DNA from 4 places in the Labrys monachus genome. Region 1 is predicted to be linked to each of the others. Evidence: predicted binding sites of a transcription regulator. Region 1 holds the regulator's gene; each other region holds the start of a gene.

What was found. Region 1 encodes PhoB, which activates phosphate uptake and scavenging genes when phosphate is short. Its sites were predicted from a motif close to TGTCATNNANCTGTCAT; they were not measured.
Region 2: a site for PhoB is predicted at 3,298-3,314, ahead of J3R73_RS22220 (BtaA family protein). Genes of this name have one in related genera too.
Region 3: a site for PhoB is predicted at 2,002-2,018, ahead of J3R73_RS03065 (YdcH family protein). Genes of this name have one in related genera too.
Region 4: a site for PhoB is predicted at 2,126-2,142, ahead of ppk2 (polyphosphate kinase 2). Genes of this name have one in related genera too.

Annotation. Positions count from the first base shown of each region.
Region 1 covers NZ_JAUSVK010000001.1:2,446,860-2,454,621, forward strand. The annotation lists gene J3R73_RS11030 (DEAD/DEAH box helicase) at 1-379, shown strand, start outside; gene J3R73_RS11035 (RNA-binding S4 domain-containing protein) at 383-673, shown strand; gene J3R73_RS11040 (RrF2 family transcriptional regulator) at 766-1,212, shown strand; gene J3R73_RS11045 (aldo/keto reductase) at 1,301-2,254, shown strand; gene phoB (phosphate regulon transcriptional regulator PhoB) at 2,363-3,064, opposite strand; gene phoU (phosphate signaling complex protein PhoU) at 3,168-3,887, opposite strand; gene pstB (phosphate ABC transporter ATP-binding protein PstB) at 3,947-4,762, opposite strand; gene pstA (phosphate ABC transporter permease PstA) at 4,771-5,592, opposite strand; gene pstC (phosphate ABC transporter permease subunit PstC) at 5,609-6,589, opposite strand; gene pstS (phosphate ABC transporter substrate-binding protein PstS) at 6,677-7,726, opposite strand.
Region 2 covers NZ_JAUSVK010000001.1:4,858,638-4,866,399, reverse strand. The annotation lists gene J3R73_RS22235 (MaoC family dehydratase) at 109-564, shown strand; gene J3R73_RS22230 (MaoC family dehydratase) at 561-1,043, shown strand; gene J3R73_RS22225 (class I SAM-dependent methyltransferase) at 1,292-1,960, opposite strand; gene J3R73_RS22220 (BtaA family protein) at 1,957-3,234, opposite strand; gene J3R73_RS22215 (succinylglutamate desuccinylase/aspartoacylase family protein) at 3,401-4,474, shown strand; gene J3R73_RS22210 (threonine ammonia-lyase) at 4,471-5,424, shown strand; gene J3R73_RS22205 (ribose-phosphate pyrophosphokinase) at 5,513-6,481, opposite strand; gene J3R73_RS22200 (M24 family metallopeptidase) at 6,751-7,762, opposite strand, start outside.
Region 3 covers NZ_JAUSVK010000001.1:693,388-701,149, reverse strand. The annotation lists gene J3R73_RS03080 (hypothetical protein) at 1-293, opposite strand, end outside; gene gcvA (transcriptional regulator GcvA) at 415-1,347, shown strand; gene J3R73_RS03070 (YdcH family protein) at 1,376-1,558, opposite strand; gene J3R73_RS03065 (YdcH family protein) at 2,033-2,212, shown strand; gene J3R73_RS03060 (creatininase family protein) at 2,423-3,274, shown strand; gene J3R73_RS03055 (ABC transporter ATP-binding protein) at 3,293-4,372, opposite strand; gene J3R73_RS03050 (ABC transporter permease) at 4,391-5,203, opposite strand; gene J3R73_RS03045 (ABC transporter permease) at 5,200-6,102, opposite strand; gene J3R73_RS03040 (ABC transporter substrate-binding protein) at 6,258-7,301, opposite strand; gene J3R73_RS03035 (adenylosuccinate synthase) at 7,612-7,762, shown strand, end outside.
Region 4 covers NZ_JAUSVK010000001.1:4,443,190-4,450,951, forward strand. The annotation lists gene J3R73_RS20290 (glycine C-acetyltransferase) at 1-1,005, opposite strand, end outside; gene ppk2 (polyphosphate kinase 2) at 1,129-2,049, opposite strand; gene J3R73_RS20300 (hypothetical protein) at 2,312-2,884, opposite strand; gene J3R73_RS20305 (GMC family oxidoreductase) at 2,896-4,500, opposite strand; gene J3R73_RS20310 (class II 3-deoxy-7-phosphoheptulonate synthase) at 4,683-6,068, opposite strand; gene J3R73_RS20315 (sugar-binding transcriptional regulator) at 6,193-7,092, opposite strand; gene J3R73_RS20320 (tagatose-bisphosphate aldolase) at 7,298-7,762, shown strand, end outside.

The DNA.
Region 1 (7,762 bases):
GGACGATCGGCCGCGCCGCTTCGACCGGCCGCGCCGCGACGAACGCGTCAGCGCCGAGGCCGGTGCGCGCCCGCCCGCCGGCGAGGCGCCGCGGGAAGAGCGCCGGGGGATCGAAGCTCGCGGGCCCCGTCCCGAAGGCGGCGGCGGCCGGCGCAACGGCCAGGACCGGCCGGGGAGCGACGCCCGGCCCGATCGGGGGCAGCGTCACGATCGCCCGGACCGCGACCGCGGCGATCGGGGCGGCGACCGCCCGCGCAACTGGTCGAGCGACGCCAAGCCGCAGGGGCGCGACAATCGTGCGCCGGACCCCAATTCGCCCTTCGCCAAGCTGCTGGCTCTCAAGGAGCAGATGCAGAATGGCAGGCCGGACAAGAAGTAGCGCATGACGTCCACGAGCCAGGATCGTCTTCGGATCGACAAATGGCTCTGGCGTGTGCGCGTCGCCAAGACGCGCACATCGGCCGCGAAACTGGTGGCGGACGGCTATGTCCGCATCAACGGGACCAAGACCGATTCGCCCGCCAAGACGGTGAAGGCGGGCGACGTGCTGACGATCGCCCTCGAACGCACCGTGCGCGTCTATCGCGTGCTCGAACTGGGCGGGCGGCGCGGCCCGGCGGCGGAGGCGCAGGCTTTATACGAGGACCTTTCGCCCGAGCCGCCGCAGGGGTGAGGCAGGCATGGGTGCTCGACAATCCGTATATTCATACCATATTGAACCGATGATCCGCGACGCCTTCAGCGGCGGAGAATATCAGGGCGGCCATGCTGACCAACAAGGGTAAATACGGACTCAAGGCTCTGGCGCATCTGGCCGGCCTGCCGACCGGCGAGACGGCGCAGAGCCAGGAGATCGCGGAAGCCAACCAGATCCCCAAGAAATTCCTCGACGCGATCCTCGGCGAGCTGCGGGTCGCCGGGATCGTCCGCAGCAAGAAGGGCAAGGGCGGCGGCTATATGCTGGCGCGCGACGCCAGCCAGATCAGCGTCGGCAACGCCATCCGCGTGCTGGACGGGCCGCTCGCCCCGATCGCCTGCGCCAGCCGCACCGCCTATCAGCCTTGCACCGACTGCCCGGATGTTCCAAGCTGCACGGTGCGCCTGCTGATGCAGAAGGTGCGCGACATATCCTCCAATCTCCTCGACAACACCTCCGTCGAGGAAATGCGCCAGGCCGCTCTCGGCGAACAGGCGCTGAGCTACTCGATCTGACGGTCAATCCGGTCATTTACGCGGCGATCTGAGGCAGGGGCGGCACTGCGCGTCCCGACCTGTTTGCCTGGAACTACGGAGAGCATTGATGGAAAAGCGTGCAATTGGACGATCCGATCTGATGGTGGCCCCGCTCGGGCTGGGCGGCAACGTCTTCGGCTGGAGCGCGGACGAGAAGGCCTCGTTCGCGGTTCTCGATGCCTTCGTCGATGCGGGCTTCAATCTCGTCGACACCGCCGACGTCTATTCGGCCTGGGCCCCCGGCAACCAGGGCGGCGAGTCGGAGACGGTGATCGGCAAATGGATGAAGGAGCGCGGCAACCGCGATGCGATCGTGCTGACCACCAAGGTCGGCTCGGAAATGGGCCCGGGCAAGAAGGGCCTGTCCCGCAGCTATATCACCAGCGCCGTCGAGGCATCGCTGCGCCGCCTGCAGACCGACTATATCGACCTCTATCTCTCCCATTGGGAGGATCCCGAGACGCCGCTGGAAGAGACGCTCGGCATCTACGCCGATCTGGTCAAGGCCGGCAAGGTCAGGGTGATCGGCAATTCCAACCACAGCGCCAACACGATGTTCAAGGCGCTGGCGATCAGCGCCAAGGAAGGCTGGCCGCGGTTCGAGAACCTGCAGACGCATTACAATCTCTATGACCGCGCCGGCTACGAGGCCGAGCTGGAGCCGTTCTGCCTCAAGAACGAGATCGGCGTGACCAGCTATTTCTCGCTCGCCAAGGGCTTCCTGTCGGGCAAATATCGCTCGGAAGCCGATTTCTCCAAGAGCGCGGCCCGTGGCGGCGGCATGGCCGACTACCTCAACGAGCGCGGCCTGCGCATCCTCGACGCGCTCGACGCCGTGGCGAAGGCCAAGGGGGCGACGCCCGCGCAGATCGCCATCGCCTGGCTGATCGCCCGGCCCGGCCTCGTCGCGCCGATCGCCAGCGCCACCAGCGTCGCCCAGCTCGGCGATCTCATCGCCGCGACCGCCCTGTCCCTCAACGGCGCGGAAATCGAGCAGCTCAACAAGGCGAGCGCCTATTGAAGGCGCCGGGGGATCACCGCGCGTGCGACGGAGGGCCGGTCTCCGGCCTTCCAGTCGACCGGTGATCGCCGACGCCCCGCGGATTGTCGCCCGCGGGGCGCCGCACCATCAGTTCTGCTTGGAAAAGGTCTCGTCGAACGAATAGCCCGCGCCGCGGACGGTGCGGATGGGATCGATCTCGCGCGTGCGGTTCATCGCCTTGCGCAGGCGCCCGACATGCACGTCGACGGTGCGCTCGTCGATATAGACGTCACGGCCCCATACGCTGTCGAGCAGTTGCTCGCGGGCGAAGACGCGGCCGGGCGCCTGCATCAGGAATTCGAGCAGGCGAAATTCGGTCGGCCCGAGCCGGATCTCGCGCGTGCCGCGATGGACCCGCTTGGTCTCGCGGTCGAGGGAGATGTCGCCAGCCTTCAGGAGCGAGGCGACGTGATCGGGCTTGGCGCGGCGCAGCAGGGCGCGGACGCGGGCCGACAGCTCGGGCACCGAGAAGGGCTTCACCACATAGTCGTCGGCACCGGTGGCGAGCCCCCGGACGCGCTCGGTCTCTTCGCCGCGCGCCGTGAGCATGATCACCGGCAGCCGCTCCGTCTCCGGGCGCATGCGGATGCGGCGGCACAGTTCGATGCCGGACAGGCCCGGCAGCATCCAGTCGAGCAGCACCAGATCGGGGATGCTTTCGCGAAGGCGGATCTCCGCCTCGTCGCCGCGCGCCACGCTGTCGACCTCGTAGCCCTCGGCTTCGAGATTGTAGCGCAGCAGCAGCGTCAACGCTTCTTCGTCTTCGACGATCAGAACCTTGGCAGGCATAGGCCTCCCCCAGCATTGGCTCCGGAGGGCCGCCCGGCCGTCCGGAGGGGATTTGCGATGAAAGAGGGACCGGCGGCCGGCGGCCGGTTACCGCCTCCCGCCTTCACTTGACGGGAATGGGCAGGTCGACCAGCGAGGTGCTGGTGTCGTTCTTCGGGCGTTCGCCGGCCGGCGATTCGCCGGTGACGAGATAATGCACGGTTTCCGCGATGTTGGTGGCGTGGTCGCCGATCCGCTCGATGTTCTTGGCGCAGAACAGCAGATGGGTGCAGAAGCCGATATTGCGCGGATCCTCCATCATGTAGGTCAGCAATTCGCGGAAGAGCGAGGTGTACATCGCGTCGATCTCGCCGTCGGAGCGCCAGACGGACAGGGCCTCCTCGACATTGCGCTGGGCGAAGGCGTCGAGAACCTGCTTGAGCTGCTCGAGCACCAGATCGGCCATGTGATCGAAGCCGCCGAACAGCTGCACCGGCTGCATGTGGCCGTTGATGGCGACCACGCGCTTGGCGACGTTCTTGCCGAGATCGCCGATGCGCTCGAGGTCGTTGGCCACGCGCAGGGCCGAGACGATCTCGCGCAGGTCGAGGGCGAGGGGGCCGCGCTTGGCAATGACGAGGATGGCGCGGTCCTCGACCTGACGCTGCAGCCGGTCGATGCTGAGATCGAGCTCGATCACGGCCTGCGCCCGCAGGGTGTCCCGCTTGAGCAAGGCCTCGACGCTGTCGGCTACGCTCTTTTCGGCATAGCCGCCCATTTCGGCGATCATGTTGCGCAGTTCCCGCAATTCCTGATCGAAGGACGTAACGATGTGGTCGGACATGCCGCTCTCCCAATGTCGTGTGTCGGTGCCGGCGGCCCGCCGGCCCGGCCGGTTGCCGGTCAGCCGAAGCGGCCCGTGATGTAATCCTGCGTGCGGCTGTCGTCGGGCCTGGTGAAGATCTTGTTGGTCGGCCCGGCTTCGATGAGATTGCCGAGATAGAAGAACGCCGTCACGTCGGCGCAGCGTGCGGCCTGCTGCATGTTGTGCGTGACGATGACGATGGTGAAATCCCGCTTCAACTCGTCGATCAGCTCTTCGATCTTGGCGGTCGAGATCGGATCGAGGGCGGAGGTCGGCTCGTCAAGAAGGACCACTTCCGGCTTCACCGCGATGGTGCGGGCGATGCACAGGCGCTGCTGCTGGCCGCCGGACAGGCCGAGCGCCGACGTGTTGAGCCGGTCCTTGACCTCGTTCCAGAGGGCGGCCTTGGTCAGGCACCACTCCACGCGCTTGTCCATATCGGCCTTGCCGATACTCTCGTGCAGGCGCACGCCGAAGGCGATATTGTCATAGATCGACATCGGGAAGGGCGTCGGCTTCTGGAACACCATGCCGATGCGCGCCCGCAGCACGGCGGGGTCGATTTCCTTGCCGATGACGTTCTGGCCGTCGAGCAGCACCTTTCCCTCGGCGCGCTGGCCCGGATAGAGATCATACATCCGGTTGAGGACGCGCAGGAGGGTCGACTTGCCGCAACCCGACGGGCCGATCATGGCGGTGACACGGCGTTCGCCCATGTCGAGATTGATGCCCTTGAGCGCATGCTTGTCGCCGTAGAAGAAGTCGAGGGCTTCGACCTTGAGCTTGATCGCTGCATTCGGATCGAGGGCGGGACGGTCGGCAACCGCAATCGAGGCGTTGGAAGAAGAGGACATGGGAGCACTCATTTCTTGGGGGCGAGCACGACGCGGGTGATGATGTTCAGGGCCAGGACGCCGGCAGTGATGAGGAGCGCGCCGGCCCAGGCGATCGAGACCTGCGCCGGATCCGGCACCTGGGCGAGCTGGTTGATGGCGGCCGGAAGGCTTGGGAAAGCCTGGCCGAGATCGAATGTCAGGTTCGGGTTGCCGAAGGCGGTGAAGAGCAGCGGGGCGGTCTCGCCGGCGGCGCGGGCCAGCGAGAGCAGGATGCCCGTCACGATGCCCGTGCGGGCCGCCCGCCACGTCACCGATACGATCACCTTCCACATCGGCGCGCCCAGGGCGAAGGCGGCCTCGCGCAGGCCGATCGGCACCAGCGACAGCATGTCCTCCGTGGTGCGGACGACGACCGGCATGATGATGATGGCAAGCGCCACGACGCCCGACCAGCCGGAGAACCCGCCGGTCGGCACCACCACCATCTGGTAGACGAACAGGCCGATCAGGATCGAGGGGGCCGAGAGCAGGATGTCGTTGATGAAGCGCACCGCCGCGGCGAAGCGGCTGCCGCGTCCGGCCTCGGCCAGATAGGTGCCGGCCATGATGCCGATCGGCGCGCCGATCACCAGAGCGAGGGCCACCATCAGAAGGCTGCCGACGATGGCGTTGAGCAGGCCGCCGTCGGAAATGGCCTTGGTGAAGATATCGCTGCTCAAGGCGGGGAGGCCGCGCTGGAGCAGAGTGAACAGAATCCAGGCGAGCGCGATCAGCGAGATCACGGCGAAGGCGCTGGATATGGCCTTCATCGTGTAGTCGACGGAACGGCGGCGTGCGAGGCGGTCCATGATGTTTCCTCTCGTCCTATTTGACGCCGGTGCGAACGAGCAGGCGGGAGATCGCGAGCACGATGAAGGAGATCACGAAGAGCACGAAGCCGAGTTCGAGCAGCGACTGGTTGCGCAGCGAGCCGGCCGGTGCGTCCGGGAATTCATTGGCGATGGTCGAGGCGATGGTCGAGCCGGAGGCGAACAGCGAGGCCGAGATGCGGTTGGCGTTGCCGATCACATAGGTGACGGCCATGGTCTCGCCCAGCGCGCGGCCGAAGCCGAGCATGGTGGCGCCGACCAGGGCAGTGCGCCCATAGGGCACCGAGACGTTGCGGAACACCTCATAGGTGGTGCATCCCACGCCATAGGCCGATTCCTTCAGCATCGTCGGGACGGCTTCGATGATCTCCACGAACATCGCGGTGATGAAGGGGATCACCATGAAGGCGAGGATGATGCCGGCGGTGAGCATGCCGAGGCCGCTGGCCGGCCCCTTGAAGAGATAGGTGAGCACCGGTATGTGCGAGAACAGCGCGATCAGCGGCGGTTCGACATAGGCGGCCATCAGCGGCACCACGACCACTACGCCCCACATGCCGAAGATGATGGACGGCACGGCGGCGAGAAGCTGGATCGCCATGCCGATCGGGCGGCGCAGGCTGACCGGGGCGATCTCCGTCAGGAAGAAGGCGATGCCGAAGGACATCGGCATGGCGATGATCAGCGCCAGGATGCCGGTGAACAGCGTGCCGTAGATCATGACGCCGGCGCCGAAATTCTCGGTGACCGGATTCCACACCGTCGACCAGTAGAAGCTCGGGCCGAAATGCGACAGGGCCGGCCAGCCGCCATAGAACAGCAGCACGACGATCGAGGCCAGCAGGATCAGGATCAGGCCGCTGCAGCCATAGAGGGCTGCCTTGAAGATGGGGTCGAGACCTGCGCCAGGCACATGTCTCGCACCGGGCGAGGGGGCGCCCCGGGCGACTTCGGATGCGACGGCACCCCTGTCCATCGAACTCTCTGCAATGGCGCTCATGTGATTTTCCTGCCGCGAAACGACGAGCCTCCGGCGCCTGGGCGCCGGAGGCCGGAACATGTCTTAGTTGGTGAGGACGGGCTTGCCGTCGGGACCCTTGACCTCGGCCTTCCAGGCGGAATGGATCGAGGTCACGACTTCCTTCGGCAGCGTGATGTAATGGAGCTTCTCGGCGGCCGGAGCGCCGTCCTTGTAGGCCCATTCGAAGAACTTCATGACCGCAGCCGACTTCGCCGCGTCCTTGGGATCCTTCGGCAGCAGGATGAAGGTGGTGGAGACGATCGGCCAGGAATTGTCGCCGTCGACATTGACCATGGAAACGGCGAAATCCTTCGCGTTCTTCCAGTCGGCCTTGGCGGCGGCCGCCTTGAAGGTCTCGAGGCTCGGCTTGAGGACCTTGCCGGCCTTGTTCTTCAGTTCAGTGGTCGTCAGGTGGTTTTCGGCGGCATAGGCGTATTCGACATAGCCGATGGCGCCCTTGGTGTTCTTGACCGAGGCGGCGACGCCGTCATTGCCCTTGGCGCCCGAGCCCGCGGCCCACTGCACCGAGGTGGCGGCGCCGACATTGGACTTCCAGTCAGGGCTGACGCCGGCCAGATAGGAGGTGAACACGAAGGTCGTGCCCGATCCGTCCGAACGATAGACGGGAGCGATGTCGAGATCCGGCAGCGTCACGCCCTTGTTGAGCGCGGCGATCGCCGGGTCGTTCCACTTGGTGATCTTGCCGAGATAGATCTGGGCGATGAGGTCGCCGTCGAGTTGGAGCTGGTCGGAGGAGATGCCGTCCAGGTTGACGATCGGCACGATGGCGCCGACGACCGTGGGGAACTGCAGGATCTTGGCGGAGACGAGCTTCTCCGGCGCCATCGGGGCGTCGGAAGCGCCGAAATCGACGGTACGGTTGGTGATCTGCGTCTGACCGCCGCCCGAGCCGATCGCCTGATAGTTCACCGCGTTGCCGGTCTTGGCTTTGTATTCGGAAGCCCACGCATTGTAGACGGGGGCCGGGAAGGTGCCGCCGGCACCGGTGATGTCGGCAGCATAGGCGGTGGTCGCAGCGATCGTGCTCGAAAGCGCGACAGAAGCCGCCAGCGCAAGGAATGAAAGCTTCACGGGATGTCTCCGTTATCGTGAAAGCAGCCGCCCCAA
Region 2 (7,762 bases), 2.4 Mb from region 1:
TCCATGGTGGCGCAAACCCGGCTTCCGCGGAAACGCGGTTGCTCCTGCTCTTTGTTTCGATGCGTCCTGCGATCTGCCGATCCGTCGGATCGCAGGACGTTTGAGGCCATGACCGCCGCGATGCTCCATTTCGAAGACTTTCCCACCGGCGAGACCGTCACCTATGGCAGCTATACGCTGACGCGGGAGGCGATCCTCGAATTTGCCGGGGAATACGATCCCCAACCCTTTCATCTCGACGAGACGGCGGCGGAGACATCGCTGCTGGGAGGGCTGGCGGCCTCGGGATGGCATGCCTGCGCCATCATGATGCGCCTCAATTGCGACGGCTTCCTGCTCGACGCGACGTCGATGGGAGCCCCCGGCATCGACGAGGTCAAATGGCTCGCGCCGCTGCGCCCCGGCGCGGTGCTGAGCGTGCGGCGCACCACGCTCGATTCCCGCGCCTCGAAGAGCCGGCCGGAGATGGGGCTCGTCAAGTTCCTGTTCGAGCTTCTCGCCGATGGCGAGGCCGTGGTGATGACGCAGGCGTGCTCCATCATGTTCGGGAGGCGCGCGGCATGAATTTCTTCGAGGATGTCGCCGCCGGCGACGTGAGCGAACTCGGCTCCTTCACCTTCACCGCGGAAGGCATCAAGCGCTTTGCCCGTGCCTATGACCCGCAGCCCTTCCATGTCGACGAGGCTGCGGCCGCGGCCAGCCTCTATGGCGGCCTGATCGCTTCCGGCTGGCACGTCGCCTCGGTGTGGATGAAGCTCCAGGTCGCCTATCAGAGCGAGATGATCGCCCGCGCCAGGGCAGCCGGCGAGCCGGTGGTGACGCTCGGCCCCTCGCCGGGCTTCCGCAACATGGTCTGGGCGAAACCGGTGCGGCCCGGCGATACGCTGCGCTACCGCGTCGAGATCACCGGCAAGAAGGAGAGCGCTTCGCGGCCGGAATGGGGCATCGTCTCGATGCTCGGCTCGGCCGACAACCAGCACGGCCAGCGCGCGTTCCAGTTCGACGGCGTGGTGTTCTGGGGCAGGCGCCGCAGGGCGGCATAGCTTCCCCCAATAGCAGGCGGTTTGGAGAAGAGGAGGCGTCGCGCCGCTACGCGCCAAGATTAAGAGGAAGAGGCGCAATATTGTCCTACCCGGGCTTGTCCCGGGTATTCAGCCTTCGTCCCGACTGAGGGCAGGCGGCCCAGTGGGATTGCCGGGACAAACTCGGCAATGATAAATCCTGAACCGTCACAGGCCAAAAATCGCCTTATCTCAGCGCATAGGGGCGGGACGCCCGTGGTGCCGGGGCGCTAGCGCGGGCGTTCGAGCTCGGCATAGACGGCGTAGCCGCGATGGATCGAGCGGCAGTCGAGCCGGCAGCCATGGTGCCGGGCGAGTTCCGCCAGCGCTGCCGGCAGGGCCGCGATCGGATGGACGTGGTAGCGGGCGAGCCAGGCGAACAGCAGCCGCTTGAACCAGGCCGGCAGGCGCTCCTGCTGGCCGAAATCCACGATGAGCAGCCGGCCGCCCGGCGTCAGCCCGGCGACGGCGCGTTCCAGTACGGCCCGCCAGTCCGGGATCATCGACAGCGTGTAGGAGATGTAGATGCGCTCGAAGCCGGGCCGGCCGATCTCGCCCGCCTCGAAGCGCGTGGCGTCGGCCTGGGCGAGCGCGATGCGGGCGAGGCCGCGGCGGGCCAGGGAGCGGCGTGCCGTTTCCAGCATCGCCGTCGAGATGTCGAATCCGTAGAGCGGGGACTGCGGATAGCGCCGCGCCACCGCCACCAGATTGCGGCCGGTGCCGCAGCCGATCTCGAGGATGGCGTCATCCTTGCCCGGCTTGATCGAGGCGATCAGCCGGTCGCGGCCCAGCAGGTAGTATTTGCGCGTCAGATCGTAGATGTGGCGCTGGTACCGGTAGTTCCGGTTCATCGCCTCGGCGGCGTCCTCCGCCGCCGGGGAATGGTGGTGCGCGCTCAATGGATTGTCCGCAGCTGGTAGAGGTGGAAGCCGCCATAGATGGCCGAGCGGTCGCGTGCGGTCAGCTCGCGGCAGCGCTCGCGATCGTAGAACCAGCGGGCCAGGATGTCGTCGGGGATGCGGCCGGGGAGCAGGCTTTCCTCGGCGGCGGTGCGGAAGATGACGCGCGCACCCGGACGGGCCGTGCGGGTGATCTCGGTCCACAGCTTGGTTAGGATGACGTCGGTCATCCAGTCCTGCGCATCGAGCAGCACATAGGCGTCGAGGCTGGCCTCGGGCTGGGCCTTGAGATGGTCGATCAGATTGACGTGGCGCACCTCGATGCGGTCGGCGCGGGAGCGGATGGTTTCGAAGGCGCTCCGTTCCAGATAAGGCGGCACCGGCCCGTCGCCCTCCGGCTTGTAGCCGCGCCCGAAGGCCTGCCAGGCGAAATAGTTCTGGCGCAGGTCGAAGTCGCAGGCGAGGCGCTCGAGGCGTTCGCGCAGCACGGCGGCGATGCCCTCGCCTTCGCCCGCGGCGCTCGCCAGGGCCTCGTACTGCGCCGGCGGAATGCCGAGGCCGTAGAGCGAGGCGCGCCGGCGGGTGAGCCATTTGATGTGCGGACGGTCGAAGAGCGGGGCGATGCGTTCGTCGAACAGCACGCGCTGCTCGGCGAGGTCGCGGGCCTGCAGCAGCTCGCCGGGATCGATGCGGTGGAGCTTGCCGAGCACGTGGCCGAGGCCGATGAAGCGGCCGAGCAGCCCGTGCCGGTAGAGGTTCTTGGCGAAATAGCCGATGCGGCGGCGGCCGAGGGCGTCGCGGCCGTCCCAATAGTCCCGCGTCTCCTCGTCGAGATGATCGCGCAGGAAGGTCCGGTAGGCGGGTATGTTGGCCTTCATGCCCGCCCGGCCGAAGAAATCGTAGAAGGTGGCGTGATCGGGCAGGTGGCGGGCCGCCGCGATCTTGAGGCGGTTGAGCGCGACGTGATGGCGGTTGAGGTCGACCGCGGTGATCGAGGCCGGACCGGCGGTCAGGTAGCTCATGACGTTGCAGCCGCCCGACGCGATGGCGACGAGGCGGTCCTGAGGCCCGAGGGCCAGTGCCTCCATGTCGATGTCGGGGTCTTCCCAGATCTGCGCGTAGACGAGGCCGCTGAACGCCAGCGTGAAGAGCCGGTCCTGCAGGCCGCGCATCGACATCAGCTTGTGATGCTCGACGGCATTCTTGACATGGCCCTTGATCTTGCCTTGCCCCTCCGTCGAAGGGCGCGCCTCGGTGATCGTCACATCCGCCATCCTTGTTCGTCGCAATCAGGGAATCTGAGTTACGACCCCCAATGTCGCGGATACGACTTGCGGGTGACGGTGCTGTGACAGGCGGCATGACCGCGATGCGCATGCTTGACATCGGATGCGAAACGCCGGTCATCTCACCGGGGTCAAAAAGTGCAGGGGGAGGCCGATGCTGCGAGAGTCCGAACCGCCGTCCGAGGAGCCCTCCCGGGCAAGCAGGCCCGCGCCGCGCCGCAGCAGCGTCTTCGCCGATGTCGATCTCGGCCGCGACGGCAAGCAGGTCGGCTTCTTCTATGTCCCGCAATCGCCGCATGACGACGCCTGGGGGACCGTCCGCGTCCCGCTTGCCGTCATCAAGAACGGCACGGGGCCGACGATCCTGTTCGAGGGCGGCAATCACGGCGACGAGTATGAAGGACCGATCGCGCTCGGCGAGCTGATCCGGAGCATCGACCCCGCCACGATCCAGGGGCGGATCATCGCCATTCCCGCCATCAACCTTCCCGCGGTCACGGCGGCGCAGCGCACCTCGCCGATCGACGGCCTCAATTTCAACCGCACCTTTCCGGGCGATCCGGCCGGCACGCTCACCCGCCAGCTCGCCGCCTATGTCCATGACCGGCTGTTTCCCGAAGCGGACTATTTCGTCGACCTGCATTCGGGCGGCTCGTCGCTGATGATCATGCCGAGCACGATCATCGAGCCGGGACGCGACCCCGCCCATCACCAGCGCAATATCGAGGCGACGCTCGCCTTCGGCGCGCCGATGGCCGTCGTGGTGGACAATCTCGGCGAGGCACGCACGGCGACGGCCTCTGCGGTCGAAGCGGGCCTCACCGTCGTCGGCACGGAGATGGCCGGCGCCGGCGCGGTTTCCGCCGAGGCGCTGGCGATCTGCCGGCGAGGCATCCGCAACATCCTCGCCCATGCCGGCCTCACCGACCCGGCCACCCTCGTCCGCCCGGAACGCGAACCCCGTCTCCTCGCCGTGCCCGGAAGCGAAGCCTATGTCCTCGCCACCGAGGACGGGGTGTTCGTGCCGGCCGACGCGCTGGGGGCGTCGGTGAAGGCGGGCAGCGTCGCCGGCCACATCCACTTCCTGGCCGATCCCGGCCGCGAGCCGGTGGCGCTGCACCACCGCATCGACGGCATGCTCTTCGCCCGGCGCCAGCCGGGCCGCGTCAGGCCCGGCAATTGCTGCCTCGTCGTTGCCGTGCCCTATGACCGGGGCGCCGTGCCATGACCGGCGCTGTCTGCTTCGAGGATATCGAGCGGGCGGCGCGGCGCATTCACGGCCATGTCCGGCGCACGCCCTGTCTGCGGGCGGACCAGCTGTCGGCGCCGCTCTGCGCCGGCGACCTCTGGCTCAAGCTCGAATATCTGCAGGTCACCGGGTCCTTCAAGGCCCGGGGCTCGACCAACAAATTGCTGTCCCTGCCGGCGGAGGCGCTGGCGCGGGGCGTCGTCACGGCGTCGGGCGGCAATCACGGCCTCGCCGTGGCGCGCGCCGCCCGTCTCGCCGGCGTTCCCGCCACCGTCTTCCTGCCCGAAAATGCCGCGCCCTCGAAGATCGCCAAGCTGCGGCGCTGGGGCGCCGAGGTGCATGTCGCCGGCGCGTTCTGGGACGAGGCGCATGTCGTGGCGCTGCAGGAGGCCGAACGCAGCGGCGCCTGCTATTTCCATCCCTTCGCCGACCGCGAGATCGTCGCCGGGCAGGGCACCGTCGCCCTGGAGATCATCGAGGATCTGGGGACGGTCGACGTCTACCTCATCGCCGTCGGCGGCGGCGGCCTGATCGCCGGCATGGCGACGGCGATCAGGCGGAAGAATCCCGCCGCCCGCATCATCGGCATCGAGCCGAAGGGATCGCCGACCCTGCATGACAGCCTGCTGGCCGGCAGGGCCGTCCGCCTGCCCGCCGTCACCACGCGCGTCGCTACCATGGCCTGCGGGCAGACGGACGAGGCCATCGTCGAGAGCCTGCGCGATGCGGTCGAGCGTATCGTGCTCGTGGAGGACGAGGATCTCGAGGCCGCCGCCCGCTGGCTGTGGTTCGAGCTCGGCATCGCCGCCGATCTCAGCGGGGCGGCGAGCATCGCGGCGCTGATGACCGGGGCTGTCACCATCGAGCCCGGCGCGCGTGTCTGCGGCATCGTCTGCGGCGCGGGCCTGGAGGGCCACGCGACGCCCTGACGGTCATGGCGAGGCGCGATGCCCGGGACAAGGTCGGCGGGCCGAGGGGGGCTCTTCCCGCCATCCCGCGCCGGCGGAGGCAAGCCGCTCAGTTGAACAGGCTGGAAACGCTTTCTTCCGACGCCGTGCGGCCGATGGCTTCCCCGAGCAGCGGCGCGATCGAGATGACGCGGATGTTCTGCGCCACCCGCACCGCTTCGGTCGGCATGATCGAATCGGTGATCACCAGTTCGCGCAGCTTGGAGGAGGCGATGCGGGCGACGGCGCCGCCCGAAAGCACGCCGTGGCTGATATAGGCGAGCACGTCCCTGGCGCCGCGCTCCAGCAGCGCCTCGGCGGCGTTCACCAGCGTGCCGCCGGAATCGATGATGTCGTCGATCAGGATGCAGGTGCGGCCCGAAACGTCGCCGATGACGTTCATGACCTCGCTCTCGCCGGCCCGCTCGCGCCGTTTGTCGACGATGGCGAGCGGTGCGTCGATGCGCTTGGCGAGGGCGCGGGCGCGCACCACGCCGCCGACGTCGGGCGACACCACCATCAGCCGGCCGAGTTCCATCCTCGCCTTGATGTCGCGCTCCATCACGGGCGCCGCGAAGAGATTGTCGGTGGGGATGTCGAAGAAGCCCTGGATCTGGCCGGCATGCAGGTCGAGCGTCAGCACGCGGTCGGCGCCGGCATGGGTGATGAGGTTGGCAACCAGCTTGGCCGAGATCGGCGTGCGCCCGGAGGCGCGCCGGTCCTGCCGCGCATAGCCGAAATAGGGGATCACAGCCGTGATGCGCCGGGCCGAGGAGCGGCGCAGGGCATCGGTGATGATCAGGAGCTCCATCAGGTGGTCGTTGGTGGGAAAGGAGGTCGACTGGATGATGAAGACATCCGCGCCGCGCACATTCTCCTGGATCTCGACGAAGATCTCCATATCGGCGAAACGCCGGACCGAGCATCGCGTCAGGGGCGTCTTCAGGTAGGCGGCTATCGATTCGGCGAGCGCACGATTGGAATTTCCACAGACGAGCTTGATGTCGCCCGAGCCGTGGCCTCTGTCACCTGCCGCCATGAAGCCGGCTCCTGCTTGTGAAAATCCACCCGGCTCTTAGCAACTGCATGGCCGGGCCACAATGGGGCGTCACGAACACTTCACAAATGCATGGGTGCATTGCGCTGCCTGGAGGTCTTCTCAAGAGGGTACCCGGCCGGAAGGTCGATCACCGATCGGCCTCTTCCTCCCCGGCTGCGTCTGCATTTCCAGGAAGGGCGGTCGGTGATCGCCCCACCATGCGCCTTTCCACGGCAAATAGCGCCTCTCGCGACGAGACGCTTCCGCCGTCATCGCATGCGCAGGCTGGCATCCGCGCCGTTCAGCACTTCGCTGCCGGTTGTCGTCGTCAGGCTGGTGCGGCCGAGGCACATGGCGGTGCCGCTTTCCGAATCCATCAGGATCATGTGGGCGAACATCACCATGCCCGGCTCCAGCATCCAGTCATTGCCCTCGTAGAACATCGGCCAGTCCATCCAGGACGGCGTGAACTTGGCGCCGAGCGAATAGCCGCAGGCGGCGAGCCGGTGTGCCTCCAGCCCGTGGGCGTCCATGACGCGGGCATGGGCGGCGAACACGTCGCCGGCGGTGCGGCCGGGCCGGATCTCCGCTTCGCAGGCCAGCAGCGCCTCCCGGGCGGCGGTATAGAGCTCGCTGTGGCGGGGAGAGACGTCGCCGACCACCACCGTGCGCATCAGCGCCGCGTGATAGTGACGGTAGACGCCTGCGAATTCGAGGGTGATCTGGTCGCGCGCATCGAGCCTGCGGCGCCCGGACTTGTAGCGGCAGAGCAGGGCGTCGCGGCCGGACCCGATGATGAATTCGTTGGCCGGATAATCGCCGCCGGCCGAGAAGACCGCATTGTGCTGGGCGGCGAGGATCTCGCCCTCGTCGGCGCCGGCGTGGATCGCCGCGAGGCCGGCTTCGTCGGCGGCGTCGGACAGGCGTGCGGCCTCGCGCACGAAGGCGATTTCGGCCGGCGATTTCACCGAGCGCAGCCGGGTGACGATCTCCGAGGCATCGACGAGGTCGAACGAGCCGGCGAAGGCCGCTTCGAGCTTCCGGCCGTTGGCATGGGTCAGCCCATGCGACTCGAATTCGGCGCCGAGGCGGCCGCCGGCGATGCCGAGATCGCGGACGGTGGCGAGGAGCTGTTCGGCGGGGGTCGCATCCCTGCGGTCGGTCCACACCCGGATATCGGCCAGGATGGAGGTATGCTGCGCCTGGCGCAGGTCGGCCGAGCGGGTGAGCAGCGCGAGCCGCCCGTCGGCCCGCACGATCAGGCACTGGAAGAAGCAGAAG
Region 3 (7,762 bases), 1.8 Mb from region 1:
CAGGCCAGCGGGCGGCCGAAGGCGTCCCGGATTCCGTCGAGCCGGTCGGCCCGCACCGGAAGCACGGCGTCCTCCGGAAAGATGTCGCGCAGAGCCTCGGCACTCATGCCTTCGAAGACCTTCCGGTCGCGCTGCTCGGCCGAACGGGCGCGGAGCTCCTCCAGCCGCGCCTCGATCCATCCCCGCATGCCCGCAAATGAGGAGCGCGAACGCCTCGGCGCCCTCTGCTGCGGCAGCGGGGCATGGCTCCAGTGGCGGCCCCATTCATCGTCGTGAAAATCGATGGTCGACATGGCGCATCCTCAACGAAATGTTAATTTCAAACCCTTGCATGCTTAGTGTTTTCAATGTTTTATCGGCTGAGATCAAGGTAGATGACCTATCTTCATCAACAAGAATAACTTGATGATATCCATGAGCAGATCCGGCATCGGGCTCGGCGCCCTCTGGACTTTCGCGGTCGCCGCCCGCCATCTGAGCTTTGCCCGCGCCGCGACCGAGCTCGACGTCACGCCCGCGGCCGTCAGCAGCCAGATCCGCGCCTTCGAGGAGCGGCTTGGCACGCGCCTGTTCTTTCGCACCAGCCGGACGATGCAACTGACCCGGGCCGGCGAGGAACTGCTCGCCTCCACCGGCGCGGCGCTGCGCACCATCGACGAGGCGCTCCGGCGTGCCGCGGGGACGACGCATCGCGAGACGCTCGCGGTCTCCTCCGGTTCCTCCTTCGCGGCCAAATGGCTGGTGCCCCGCCTGCCGAAGTTCCGGCAGAAATTCCCCGATATCGACATGCGCATCGACATTTCCGACACGCTCGCCGATTTCCGCCGGGACGAGATCGATGTCGGCATCCGCTTCGGCAACGGCGCCTATCCGGGCCTGCGCTCGGACCGCCTGTTCGTCGAGGACGTGTTTCCGATCTGCAGCCCCAAGCTGCTGGAGGGACCGCGGCCCCTGCGCGAGCCGGACGACCTGCGCCATTTCACGCTGATCCATCTCGACTGGCACGCCCAGGACGACATCTGGCCGGACTGGCGCATGTGGCTGCTGGCGGCCAAGGCCGACAAGCCGGACCCGACCCGCGGCCTCCATTTCAGCCAGTCGATCATGGCCCTGCAGGCGGCGGTCGACGGCCAGGGCGTCGCCCTCGGCAACACCAGCCTCGTGGGCGATGACCTCGCCGCCGGCCGCCTCATCCGGCCGTTCGACCCCGCTTTGAAGATCGCGTCCGATTTCGCCTATTATCTCGTCGCGCCCAGGGCCCGGGCCGACAAGCCGATGATCAAGGCGTTCCGCGAATGGATGCTGGCCGAGATCGCGCAGGGAGGCGTCGAGACGGCCGCCGGCTGACGAGACACGCGCCGGCCTGCCCGAACTCTCAGGCGATGATGTCGGGCGTCAGCGTATCCTCGATGAAGGAGATGCGGTCCTTCAGGCTCAGCTTGCGCTTCTTCAGCCTCTGCAATTGCAGCCGGTCGGGCGCGCCGATCAGTTCCAGGGCCGAAATCGCGGCATCGAGATCACGATGCTCCTGGCGCAGCCGTGCCAATTCGGCAACCATCGCAGCCTCTTCCTCCTTGCTGATCGGATTTGGCAAGCCTGTCCCCTTCCGTTCTTCCGGCCGGCCCCGCCTTTGCCGAAAAGGCGCGCCTCGCGAAGTCGTGTCGCCATGGCCGGCGCCGTGCCTTCCGCTCGCCCCTCCTACCCACCGCCAAGGGCCGCGGAAGAGGCGGCAGACTATGCAAGCATGGCCGGGCCGCCGCAAGCGCCGGCACCGGATATCGCCGAGAATTTGTCCCGTCCGGGCGGCCGCCGCGCGGCGGCATCCGGCCGCCCTATCTTCTTGTTTTCGCGGACCTTCTCCTCCCGCAGGCGGCCCCACCGCCGGCTGATGACGGATTAAGGCCTTGTTTCGGCTCGACAAATTCCCGCCACAAACACGCTCCGCACGCCGCCGCCATGCGGTTTTTCTTCGACATCACCTCAAAATCGTGAGAGGTTTACATGTCGGAACGATGACACAAGGAGCCCATTAATGCCTGTGCAACCGCATTTGGTCGAACTGGAGCGTAAGCATCACGCCCTTGAAGTCGAACTTACGACCGCGCTGGCCCATCCCTCCTCGGATGACCTCAAGATCGCGGAGCTCAAGCGCAAGAAACTCATTCTCAAGGACGAGATCGAGAAACTGAAAAGCACCGGAACGGTGCACTGACCCGGAAACAATCGGGTATCGTCCATCCGTCGGCCCGGATATGGCATCCGGGACCGACGGTTTCACATCGGGGCGCATGACACCGCCGCCGGTACGGCGTTTCATCCGCGGCATTTCAGGATGGCACCGCCGAGGGAAGCGGCTAGAGTGGACCGGGAGCTGCGCGATCGTGCAGGCACCGCCGTCCAAGCCCGTTCCTCCGGATTTCCCATGCCCAACGCTTCCTCGCTTCCCCGCCGCCACTGGCTCGACATGACGACGGAAGAGTTCCGCACGTCCGATACCGCCTCCTGGATCGCCGTTCTGCCCGTCGCCGCGATCGAGCAGCATGGACCGCATTTGCCGGTCGGCACCGACGCCCTCATCATGCAGGGCTATCTCGACCGCACGCTGTCGCACATCCCCGCCGATATCCCGGCGACCTTCCTGCCGGTCCAGACCATCGGCAAGTCGAACGAGCACCTGGAATTCCCCGGCACGCTCAGCCTCTCGGCCGAGACGGCGATCCGCGCATGGGTGGAGATCGGCGAAAGCGTGCACCGCGCCGGGGTCAGGAAGCTGCTGATCGTCAATTCGCATGGCGGCAACGCCAGCGTGATGGATATCGTCGCGCGGGAATTGCGGGTGCGCCACGGCATGCTGGCCGCCTTCACCTCCTGGAGCCTGTTCGGCTATCCCGCCGAGACCTTCGGCGTCGACGAGATGCGGCTGGGCATCCATGCCGGCGAGATCGAGACCGCCCTCATGCTCGAATTCCGCCCGGATCTCGTCCATATGGACAAGGCCGCCGATTTCCGACCGGTGACCTACGAGATGGAAGCGAGCTTCCGGCATCTGCGCACCGGCCGCCCGGGCGGGTTCGGCTGGATGGCGCAGGACCTCCATCCCGAAGGCGCCGCAGGCGACGCCTCGAAGGCGACGCCGGACCACGGCGCCGTGTCGGCCCGCTTCGGCGCGGCGGCGCTGGTCGAATTGCTGCGCGACCTCAGGGATTTCGACATGTCCCGCCTGAAGGACGGGCCGCTGAAGGCGGGGCACGACCGGGGCCGGGCACCCGTTTGAGAGCGGCTGGACGTCGATCTAGGCCGCGACCTTCACGGCCTCTTCCAGAGGCTGCAGATCGTCGTGGCCGAAGGAGACCGTGACTTCCTCTCCCATCTGGGGTGGCTTCGCACTCGAAGTGTTGAACGTATCGAGCGTCACCAGGTTCTTGTCAAAACGCACGCGAATGCGCACGATCGAACCGAGGAAGCTGACGAGTTCGATTTTGCCGTGCAGCGTATTGCGGTTTTCACCACCCTGGCCGAGCGTCACCGCCTCCGGCCTCAGGGCCAGGGAACGGGTATCGCCGTTGCTGGCGCCCTCCAGGCCGCGATTGGTGATCACTTCCTGGCCATCGACCAGAATGCGGCCGGCGGCGGCATCGACGACCTTGCCGGTGAGGAAATTGAGCGTGCCGACGAAGGAGGATACGAAGCGCGTCTTCGGGAAATTATAGATCTCGAAGGGCGTGCCGACCTGTTCCATGCGTCCCTCGCTCATCACGACGATGCGGTCTGACATCGACAGCGCCTCTTCCTGGTCATGGGTCACGAACAGGGTGGTGATGCCGAGCTGCTGCTGCAGCACGCGGATTTCGTCGCGCAGCGAGACGCGGATCTTGGCGTCGAGCGCCGAAAGCGGCTCGTCGAGAAGCAGGATCTTGGGCTGCACCGCGATCGCCCGCGCCAGTGCGACACGCTGCTGCTGGCCGCCCGAAAGCTGGAAGGGATAGCGATCCGCGATCTGCGGCAGCTTGATCATGTCGAGCATCTGCTTGACCCGGGCGGCGATTTCCGAGGCGGGCCGCTTGGCGATCTTCAGGCCGAAGCCGATATTCTCGGCGATCGTCATGTTGGGGAACAGCGCATAGGCCTGGAACACCATGCCGACATTGCGCTGGTTCGGCGCGAGCGCCGTAACATCCTTGCCGTCCATGCTGATGGACCCGGATGTCGGCATTTCGAATCCGGCCACCATGCGCAGCACAGTCGTCTTGCCGCAGCCCGAGGGGCCGAGGAGGGTGATGAACTCGCCCCGCTCGACCTTCAGGTCGAAATGCTTGACGACCTGGTTGGCGCCGAAGCTCTTCTTCAAGGTCGAAATTTCGAGAAATGCCATGAGAGTGAACTCCTTCGCTCAGCGCGCGGGCCTGGCGCCAGGGGCGCGGCCGACAAATTGGATGAGGCCCATGCAAGCCCAGGTGATGGCGAAGGCGATCAGGGCGAGCGCTGACGGTTCATAGGCCTCGTTGGCTCCGATGCGCTGCAGATAGGTGCCGAACACCTCGCGGCCGAGAAGGCTTGCAAAGGTATATTCGCCGATGACGATGGCAAAGGTCACGAAGGCGCCGCCCAGCACCGCCGAACGCACGTTCGGCAGGATGACCCGGAACAGAATGGTGAAGCCGCTCGCCCCGAGACTCTGAGCCGCTTCCGTAAGGGTCTTGATGTCGATGGCGCGCATGCCGGTATCGACCGAGCGGTACATATAGGGCAGAGCGAGCGTGACATAGCCGACGGCCAGGAGCACGTCCGTGGCCAGACCGGTCTTGAAGGGCGACCAGGAAGGCACGATCCACAGCCTGGTATAGCCGAAGACGATGATGATCGCCGGAATCACCAGGGGCAGCAGCGTCACGAACTCGACCGGCGAACGCCATTGCGGCAGCTTGAGCCGGATCAGGTAGACGGTCGGCACCACCAGCAGGATGCCGCCCACGATCGAGGCGATCGCGAGGAGAGCCGAACGCAGGAAAGCGAGCTGGAAATCCGGGCTGACGATCGATGTGACGAACGCATCGAAACTATGTTTCCGGCCGAGAAACATGAAAGTGAAACCGCTGTCGGGCAACTGACGCATGGCGAATTCGAGCGTCGCGAACAGCGGCACGAAGAAATAGATCGCGGCAAGGGCGAGGATCACCCAGGACAGAACCGAACTGCTTTTCATCGCAGCCACCTTTCGCTGCGGCTCCGCAGCCAGATATAAGCGCCGCTGGTGATGCTGGTGATCACCACCATGCCGAAGGCGATGGCGTAGCCGAGGCCGGGATCGTTGAGAACGTCCCCTCGGATCTGGGCGTATAGTTCAATGGGGATGATCGGGAAACGCGCCGATAGCGAATAGGCGGTGGCAATCGCACCGAAGGAATTGGCGAACAGGAGCAAGGTCGCGCCGAGAACGCTGGGCCAGAGAACCGGCAGGGCGACATAGCGCCAGTAATGATAGTTCGTTCCGCCCAGCACGGAGGTCGCCTCCCGCCATTCGCGCTTGAGGCCGTCGAGCGCGGGCACGATGACCAGTACCATCAACGGGATCTGGAAGTAGAGATAGACCAGCGTCAGGCCGGTGGACTTGTAGAGAATGATACCGCCCACATTGATGTTGACCCCGAGATTCTGCCTCAGCATCATGGTGATCAGGCCGACCGGCCCGATGGTGGCGATGAAGGCGAAAGCGAGGGGAACGCCGGCGAAATTCGATGCCACGCCCGAGAAGGTCAGGACCGGGCTGCGCAGCCATGACGGCAAGCCGCCGAGCACGACTGCATAGGCGAGGAAGAAGCCGCAGAAGGCTCCCGAGACCGCGGACGCGGCGCTGACCTCGATGCTGAACAGGAATTCGCCGCGGATCCGCTCATTGAGGAACAGTTCCCCGATATTGCCGAACGTGAACGCTCCTGTCTGATCCTCGAAGGCCCTGACCAGCAGGAGCGCCGTGGGAAGGATGAGGAACAGCAGGGAGAAAGCGACAAAGGGCGTCATGCCGAGCATGGCCCAGGAGAAGAACCCCGTCCCTGCGGAGCGGGCTTTTGCCGGAGGGGCTGTGGTGAGCACGGTCGTCGTCATTATTCACCGGAACAGCGGAGCGGAAAATGCGTGCCAGAGCCCGCCGGTTCTTCCGGACGGGCCTGGCCTCGAGGGGTATCTCCGTGAGGAGGCTTCCGCGGAACGTCGGATCGGCCTATCCAGCCGCGCCGGCGCTCCGCTTCGATACGCTTGAGCTACTTGGCGGAGCTGACCTTGCTGTCCCAGTTCTTGGTGATCTCGGCCTTGGCGGCGTTCTGCTCGTCGAGGGAGGGGAATACAGCCTTCGCATAGCTTTCGGCCGGCGGCAGCTTGGCGAGCAGATCAGCCGGGATCTTCTTGTTGGCGGCCAGATCGTTGAAGCGGATCGGGTGGCAATAGCCCTTCAGCCAGCCGATCTGACCCTCGTCGGAATAGAGGTATTCCATCCACAGCTTGGCTGCGTTGGGATGCGGGGCATAGGCGCTGATGGCCTGGACATACACACCGGCGAGCACGCCCGTCTTCGGCACGACGACGTCGATGCTGGGATTGCCCTTGGCCGCGTCACGATCGCCGAGAGCCAGGTAGTCCCAGCGGACGATGACCGGCGTGGTGCCCTGGGTCAGCGAGGCGATCTTGCCGACGACCGGGACGAAGTTGCCCTTCTTGTTCAGATCGGCGAAGAACTCGATGCCGGCGGCGGCGGCCTTCGAGGCGTCGCCCTTGGCGGCGGACAGGCCCGAGGCGTAGACGGCCTGAATCGCCTGGTTGGAAACGCGCGGGTCGCCGTCGAGGGCCACCGAATTGGCGAAATCGGAGCCGAGCAGATCCGGCCAATCCTGCGGCGAGGTCTTGATGATGTCCTTGTTCACTTCGAAGGACAGCACGCCATAATAGTCGCCGTACCAGAAGCCGTCGGCATCCTTGGCGGTGTCGGGGATCGTCGACCAGGTCGAGACCTTGTAGGGCTGCAGCAGGCCGGCGGCCTTGGCGGTCGGGCCGAAAGACAGGCCGACATCGATGACGTCGGGCGCCTGCGGGCCGGTATTGCCCTTGTTGGCCTTGATCGCCTCGACTTCGTCGCCCGAACCGGCATCCGGGTTGAGCTCGTTGACGGTGATGCCGTATTTCGCCTTGAAGCCGGCGATGACGTCGCCATAGCCGCACCAGCTGTGCGGCAAGGCGATAACGGTGAGCTGGCCTTCTTTCTTGGCCGCGGCAACGAGGTCGTCGCTGGCCTGGGCGAAGGCTCCGCCCATCGAAGCCGTGAAGGCCAGGGCCGATACCGAGGCGATGCCGGCCCAGATGTTCCTGCTCATTGTCCCAACTCCTTGATGGTGCCGCGCTGGCCCCGTTTCGTAAGGGTTTTTACATCGGCGCTGGTATCAATGAGCGTTGACAGTTTTGTGTCAAGACCGGCTGTCACATATGACAGGCATGAGTTTCACATTGCCGGGTTTACTCGCCTCCGGCGATACGGTAAGGAACCAAAAAGCCCGGCCATCGCATGTGCCGGGCTTTTCCGCGTCCGGAGCAGCGTCGTGCCGGGCCACAGCAGAGGAGAGCACCATGGCCAATGTCGTCGTGGTCGGGTCGCAGTGGGGCGACGAAGGCAAGGGCAAGATCGTCGACTGGCTGTCGGAACAGGCTGATGTCGTCGTTCGCTTCCAGGGCGGGCACAATGCCGGCCACACCCTCGTGATCGGCGACAATGTCTACA
Region 4 (7,762 bases), 2.0 Mb from region 1:
ATCGTGCAGCATCACCGGGATGATCGGCGTTTCGCCGGCGAGGAGTTCGAAGCCGGCCTTCTCCAGCCCGGCCCGGAAACGCCTGGCATTGGCGAAGAGCCTGTCGCGCAGGTCGTCGCCCTTCTCGGCCAGTTCGATCGCCTTCATCGAGCCGGCCGCGACGGGCGGAGCCAGCGAATTGGAGAACAGATAGGGCCGCGCCCGCTGGCGCAGGAGATCGACGATCGGCTGGCTGGCGGCGACATAGCCGCCCATGGCGCCGCCCAGCGCCTTGCCGAGCGTGCCGGTGAGGATATCGATACCGTCCTCGACGCCGGCTCGTGCCGGCGTGCCCCTGCCATTCGGGCCGATGAAGCCGGTGGCGTGGCAATCGTCGACCATCACGCTCGCATCGTAGCGCTGGGCGAGGTCAGTGATGGTCCGGAGATCGGCGAGATAGCCGTCCATCGAGAAGACGCCGTCGGTCGCGATGACGATGTGGCGGGCCTTGTCGGCCCGCGCCGCCTTCAGCTGGGTCTCGAGGTCGTCCATGTCGCCATTGGCGAAGCGGTAGCGCCTGGCCTTGCACAGGCGAACCCCGTCGATGATCGAGGCGTGGTTGAGCGAATCGGAGATGATCGCATCGTCCGCGCCCAGCAGGGGCTCGAACACCCCGCCATTGGCATCGAAGCAGGCGGCGAACAGGATGGCGTCGTCCTTGCGCAGATAGCGCGCGATCGCCCGCTCGAGGTCGCGATGCAGCGTCTGGGTGCCGCAGATGAAGCGGACCGAAGCCATGCCGAAACCGTGGTCGTCCATCGCCTGCCGCGCGGCGGCGACGATTTCGGGATTGTCGGCGAGGCCGAGATAATTGTTGGCGCACAGGTTCAGCATCGGCCGCCGGATGCCGTTCGCGGCAACCTCGATGCGGGCGCGCTGCGGACCGGCGATCTCGCGCTCCCGCTTGGTCAGCCCTTCGGCCTCGATATCGGCCAGGGTGGATTTGACATGATCGAGCAACGACATCGGCCCGTCTCCTCGCGAAGCTGCAGGCCACAGGCGTAAGGCAAAACCGACGCCGCATCAAATGATGCGCCCATGCCAAAACGGCATGGGCGCGGGAAGACGGAATGCTTGGGCCGACGCCGATCAGAACAGTTTCGGCACATGCATGTCGGATGGCACGGGATGGCGCACATAGTCCTCCCGGCGCTCGCGCGGCGGCAGGACGACCGGCGGATGCTCGACCTCGCCATAGGCGACCTGCGACAGGAGATGCGCGATGCAGTTGAGCCGTGCCCGCTTCTTGTCGACGGCCTCGACGACCCACCACGGCGCCTCGGGGATGTGCGTGCGTTCCAGCATCACTTCCTTGGCGCGGGTATAGTCCTCCCAGCGGCGGCGGGACTCGACATCCATCGGGCTCAGCTTCCACTGCTTGAGCGGGTCGCTGATGCGCATGTTGAAGCGGAAGGCCTGCTCCTCGTCGGTGATCGAGAACCAGTATTTGAGGAGGATGATGCCCGAGCGCACCAGCATGCGCTCGAATTCCGGCACGGAGCGGAAGAATTCCTCATATTCGTCGTCGGTGCAGAAGCCCATGACGTGCTCGACGCCGGCCCGGTTGTACCAGCTGCGATCGAACAGCACCATTTCGCCGCCGGCGGGAAGATGGGAGACGTAGCGCTGGAAATACCATTGCGTGCGCTCCCGCTCGTTCGGCGCCGGCAGGGCGGCGACACGGCATACGCGCGGATTGAGCCGCTGGGTGATGCGCTTGATCACGCCGCCTTTGCCGGCTGAATCGCGGCCTTCGAACAGCACGACGACGCGCAGCTTCTGGTGCTGGATCCAGTCCTGCAGGCGGACGAGCTCGTGCTGGAGGCGGAAGAGCTCGCGGAAATAGATCTTGCGGTCGAGGGTGTCCGTTTCCGTGTAGCCCGGGATTTCCGAGAGCATGTGGTCGAGGCGCGCCTCCTCCAGCTCCAGTTCCAGCTCCTCGTCATAGCCGTCGGCGATTTCCCGGTGAATGCGGTCGAGGGCGGAGGTCGTGTCGTCGGGCGTCGTCATGGCATGCTCCTGCGGAAGGCTCCTGGGCGTAGGCCGCTATTCGCCCACACGGCCATGATGGCCCTATTGCAGGGTTATTTCAGTTATGTGACGGTGGCCATCCGATCGATGCGTCCGTTACCGCCGCTTGGCGACGGTCGCACCATCGGCGACGGCGGAGGATATCGAGATCCAGGCTGCCGCCATCGTAAGAAGGCACGAACGTCTCGCCTCTTTCATACAAGTCAGCACGACAGGAGGTCCTTCAGAAAAAGGCGCTCGGCTAGGACGGCCGCCTCCTCTTTGCCATGACCGGCGCCACTTTCGCGGGCGCGCACTTCCATGGCGTGTATGTGTCTCCTCCCAGTGGCCCGTGTGAATCCCAGAAGAAGCCGTCTTGCAGGGTGTCGAAGCCGTCCTGTCCTCCATCGAGTTCTCCCCACTTTGCGCGCCCGGGCATCTGCCAGTGAATCGCGTGCGTCGACTTGGCGCCGTCGATGGCGCCATAGCTGCTCCAACCGCAGCATGGAGAACCATCGATGATGCGGTAGACGACATACACTCTCTTGCCGTTGAGCGTTCCCCTGGTAGCGGTCATCCCGACTGGTTTGCATATCGTGGACTTGTCCAGATCTTCCTCGTTGATCACGCTCTTGTCCGTTTTCGAGAAAAAGTGAGCTGTGGGCGACATGCAGGAAAATTCGTCGATCGTCCCGTATCGATCCGCCTTGAAGACGAAGTGATGCTTCTCTCCGCGATAGATGATGCGGTCCGGCGGGCACGCTTCTTCCGCCAGGGCCTGGACCGACAGGCCGGCGAGCATCGCCGCCAGCACGAGCTCTACATGTCCTGACATCCAGCCCTCCGTCATCCCGCCTTCAGCCATTCCACAGCGCGATGGGCGATGGCCATGACCGGCGCGTTGGTGTTGCCGCTGACGATATCGGGCATGACCGAGCCGTCGAACACCCGCAGCCCCTCGATGCCGCGCACGCGCAATTGCGGATCGAGCACCGCCATCGGATCGCCGGCGCGGCCCATGCGCGCGGTGCCGACCGGATGGTAGTTGGTCTTGACCATGCGCTTGCAATGGGCGTGCAGCTCGGCATCGCTCACCTTGTCCGCACCGGGCAGCATCTCGCGTGCGATCTTCTCGCGGATCGGCGAGGCCGTGAGGAAGGTGCGCGCGAAGCGAAGGCCGGCGATCATCAGCCTGATGTCCTCGGGGTGCTTGAGGAAGCCGCCGTCGACGAGGGGCGGGTCGCGCGGGTCGCCGGAGCGCAGCCGCACGGTGCCGCGCGACTTCGGCCTGAGCAGGCAGGTGGTGAAGGTGACGCCGTCGCAGGCCTCGACATCGGTGATGTCGCGGTCGAGATAGACGGTCGGCACGCAATAGATCTTCAGGGAGGCGTCGGCCTCGGGATCGTCGGGATTGGTGAAGACGCAGGCCTCGACGCCGGTCGTCGTCACCGGCCCGCTCTTCGACAGCAGATATTGCAGGCCGTTGCGGATGAGATTCCAGCCCTTGTCCTGGCCGAAATAACCGTAGCGGCCGTTGGAAGCGGCGATCAGCGGCACCTCGCAATGATCCTGCAGGTTCTCGCCCACGCCCGGCAGGTCGACGAGCGGCCTGATACCGTGCCGCCGGAGCTGGTCAGCCGGCCCGATGCCCGACAGCATCAGGAGCTTGGGCGTGACATAAGTGCCGGCGGCGAGGATGACGGTGTCGGCGCCGGCCTTGCGCGTCCTGCCGCCCTCGACGAATTCCACGCCCCTACAGCGGCCACCCTCGATGACGAGCCGGGTGACGACGGCCGCAGTGGCGATGGTCAGGCGCTCGTCGCCCTTCACCAGCGGCAGGAAGGCATCGACAGCGCTGCAGCGACGCTTGCGGACCGGATCCATGGTGCCCTGCATCAGGCCGACGCCGCGCTGGCGGCCGGAGTTGAAATCCGGGTTGAGGGGCTCGCCCAAAGCCGGCAGCGCCTGCAGGAAGGCCCGCGTCATCTCGCAGGTATGGAGCGGCCGGGTCACCTTCAGGGGCCCGCTGGTGCCGTGCATCGGCGTATCGAGGTCGGCATTGCCTTCCATCGCGATGAAATGCGGGAGGATTTCGTCGTAGCTCCAGCCCTCGGCGCCGTAGTTCCGGACCCAATTGTCGTAATCGGCCGGCTGGCCGCGCATATAGACCATGGCGTTGACCGAGGAGCCGCCGCCGAGCACCCTGCCCTGCGGCACGATGGTCGCGCGCCCGTCGAGCTGGGGCTGCGGTTCCATCCGGTGCATGGTCAGGTAGGTGTCCCTGGCCAGATATTTCATGTAGCCGGCGGGCATGTGCATGATCGGGTTCATGCGGGCAGGCCCGGCTTCGAGCAGGAGCACGCGCTGGCCGAGATCGCGGACGAGGCGCATGGCGGCGACGCAGCCGGACGAGCCGCCGCCGACGATGATGGTGTCGTAGTTCACGGGCACGCCGAATCCCCAGCCTCGATCGGGCCGAGCGGATCGTACTTTGCCGGCGGAAGTCAAGGCGGAGGGACGAGCGAGAATGGCGGCCGGGGGACCGGCACACCGGTGGGCGGGTCCCCCGACCCGCCTTCCCGCAACGCCCGTGCAAGCGGCAAGAGAATGCCGGTCGGGGACCGGCCCACCGCCTATTCCGCGGCGATGATGCCCGGCGCGTTCTGGCCGGACCGTTCCTTCTTCACCAGTTCGGCGGCCATGAAGGCGATTTCCAGCGCCTGCTCCGCATTGAGCCGGGGATCGCAATGGGTGTGGTAGCGGTCGGCGAGGTCCGCCTCGCTGACGGCACGGGCGCCGCCGGTGCATTCGGTGACGTTCTTGCCCGTCATCTCCAGGTGCAGGCCGCCGGCATAGGTGCCTTCGGCCGCATGGACGGCGAAAAAGTCCTTGATCTCGCGGGTGATCGCGTCGAAGGGCCGGGTCTTGTAGCCGTTGGCGGCCTTGACGGTATTGCCGTGCATGGGATCGCAGGACCACACCACCGTGCGCCCCTCGCGCTTCACCGCGCGGATGAGGTCCGGCAGATGCTGGCCGACCTTGTCGTGGCCGAAGCGGGCGATCAGCGTCAGCCGGCCGGCCTCGTTCTCGGGATTGAGCACGTCGATCAGCCTGATCAGTTCTTCGGGCTTGAGCGAGGGGCCGCATTTGAGCCCGATCGGATTCTTGACGCCGCGGAAGAACTCGACATGGGCATGGTCGAGCTGGCGGGTACGGTCTCCGATCCAGATGAAGTGCCCGGAGGTGGCGTAGGGGTCGCCCGAGGTGGAATCGATGCGCGTCATCGCCTGTTCGAAGCCGAGCAGCAGCGCCTCATGGCTGGTGTAGAAATCGGTGATGCGCATCTCCGGATGCACTTCCGGATCGATGCCGCAGGCACGTATGAAGTCGAGCGCCTCGGAGATGCGCCCGGCGAGCGCCTGGTATTTGTGGCTCTGGGGCGAATCCTTGACGAAACCCAGCATCCATTGATGCACATGGGCGAGGTTGGCATAGCCGCCCGTCGCGAACGCCCTGAGCAGATTGAGCGTGGCGGCCGACTGGCGATAGGCCTCGAGCTGGCGGCGCGGATCGGGAATGCGCGTCTCGGCCGTGAATTCCGTGCCGTTGACGATATCGCCGCGATAGACCGGCAGCTCGATGTCGCCGACCTTCTCCGTCGGCGCGGAACGCGGCTTGGCGAACTGGCCGGCGATCCGCCCGACCTTCACCACCGGCAGGGAACCGGCGAAGGTGAGCACCACCGCCATCTGCAGGAAGACGCGGAAGAAGTCGCGGATATTGTCGGCGCCGTGCTCGATGAAGCTTTCGGCGCAGTCGCCGCCCTGGAGCAGGAAGGCCTTGCCGTCCGCGACCTTGGCGAGCTCGCGCTTGAGCTTGCGGGCCTCGCCGGCGAAGACCAGCGGCGGAAAGGTGGCGAGCGTCGCCTCGACGTCGGCGAGCGCCTTGGCATCCGGAAAGGCGGGCGCCTGCTGGATCGGCTTCGAACGCCAGCTTTGCGGGGTCCAACGCTCGGACATGTCTGATCCTCGTTCCATGACGGCGGCGGGCTCCGCGCCGATCGAACCTTTCACCCGCCGCAGCATTGCGGCGAAGGCGCGCTATATACGCGTCCGACGTGCGGAAAACCAGCAGCATCGCGGCTTACGGCAGCGCCAATATCGCCTGGGCCGTCCGCATGTCGGTGACGAGCGCATTGACGAGGCCGCCGCGGGCCGCGCCGAGAATGGCCGGCGCCTTGGCGACCGCCGCGGCGACGCCGATGACGAGGGGGACGGCCCTGAGTTGCGCCGGCGACATCGCCAGCAGGCGGTTCTCGCCGTCCCAGGGCACGAGATTGCCTTGGACGTCGAAATAATGGCGGATCACGTCGCCGACGGCGCCGAAGAGGTCGATCTCGTCGGGCGTCACCACCTGGCGTCCCTGGCTCGGATCGGCGGCATGGGGCAGCCCGATGCCGACGATCGCGGCGTCCACCCGGTCCCACAGGGCGATGGTGTCCTGGAAGCCGGCATCGGCGAGGAAGGCGTCGCGCAGCGGCTTCGAGGGCAGATAGGGTGCATGGAGAAAGCGCGGCGAACCGCCGGCCTGCTCGGCCGCCAGCCGCACGAATTCGTTGATCTGGAAATGCTCGGCGGTTTCCTGCATGGCGCCGTTGGCCGGGACCGTGACGACGCCCGGCAGGCGCGGCAGGCCCGACTGGATCACCGCCCGCACCGCGCGCCCCCAGCCGATGGCGAGCACGCCCCCCTGGCCGAGCCCCCTCTCCTTCAGCATCGTTCCCACCGGCGCGGCCAGCGAGGCGAGTGTGCCGGCCTCCGGCGCATCGATGACCAGGGCGCGCCGCAGCCCCAGGCGCTGCACCAGCCTTTCCTCGATCTCCTCCGGCGATACCGGATCGACGATCTCGATCCGCACGATGCCCTCCTCCCGGGCACGGCGCAGCAGCCGCGAAATCGTCGCCGCCGACAGCTGCAGCCGGCGTGCGATCTCGACCTGGGAGAGGTCCGCCTCATAATGGAGCTTGGCGACGGTGTGGAGCATCGCGCGGGAGGCGCCCGCTTCGTTGGGAGGCTGCATCTTGCCTTGAAATACCTTTCAGAAAGATGTTACAAGAAAATAGTCGATGGAGCCCGAGCAAAGCGCGCCTTTCCGAGAAAGCCGTCTGCTCCAACTCCTTGTTTCCACGCGTCTTTGGGATTCTTCGATTCCGTCAAGCCGCAAAATGCTTTAGCTTGGATCAGCGATCATGACCAGAATGACGACGGCGGAACGGCGCGGCTACCAGCAGATCTGCGGTGAGAACGGCGCGATGATGGTGATCGCCTGCGACCAGCGCGGCGGCATGCGCAGCCTGCTCGCCGCCGATCCGGCCGGACAGGCGGCGATCAGCGACGCGGTGCTCGCCGACACCAAGGCGGACATCACGCGCTATCTTGCCAATGAGGCTTCCTGCGTGCTGCTCGATGCGGTCTGCGCCGTGCCGCATGTCGTCGATCAGGGCATCCTTGCGCGCGACACCGGCCTGCTCATCGGTCTCGACGCCTCCGGCTGGGACGTCGAGCCGGGGACCGGCTTCCGCCTTTCCAAGCTGGTGCCGGGCATCGATGCCCGCCGCGTCCGGGAGCTGGGCGGAACCGGGGCGAAGATCATGGTGTATCTGCGGCCCGACCATCCCGGCGCCGACGACCGCAACCTCGCGCTGCTGCGCCGC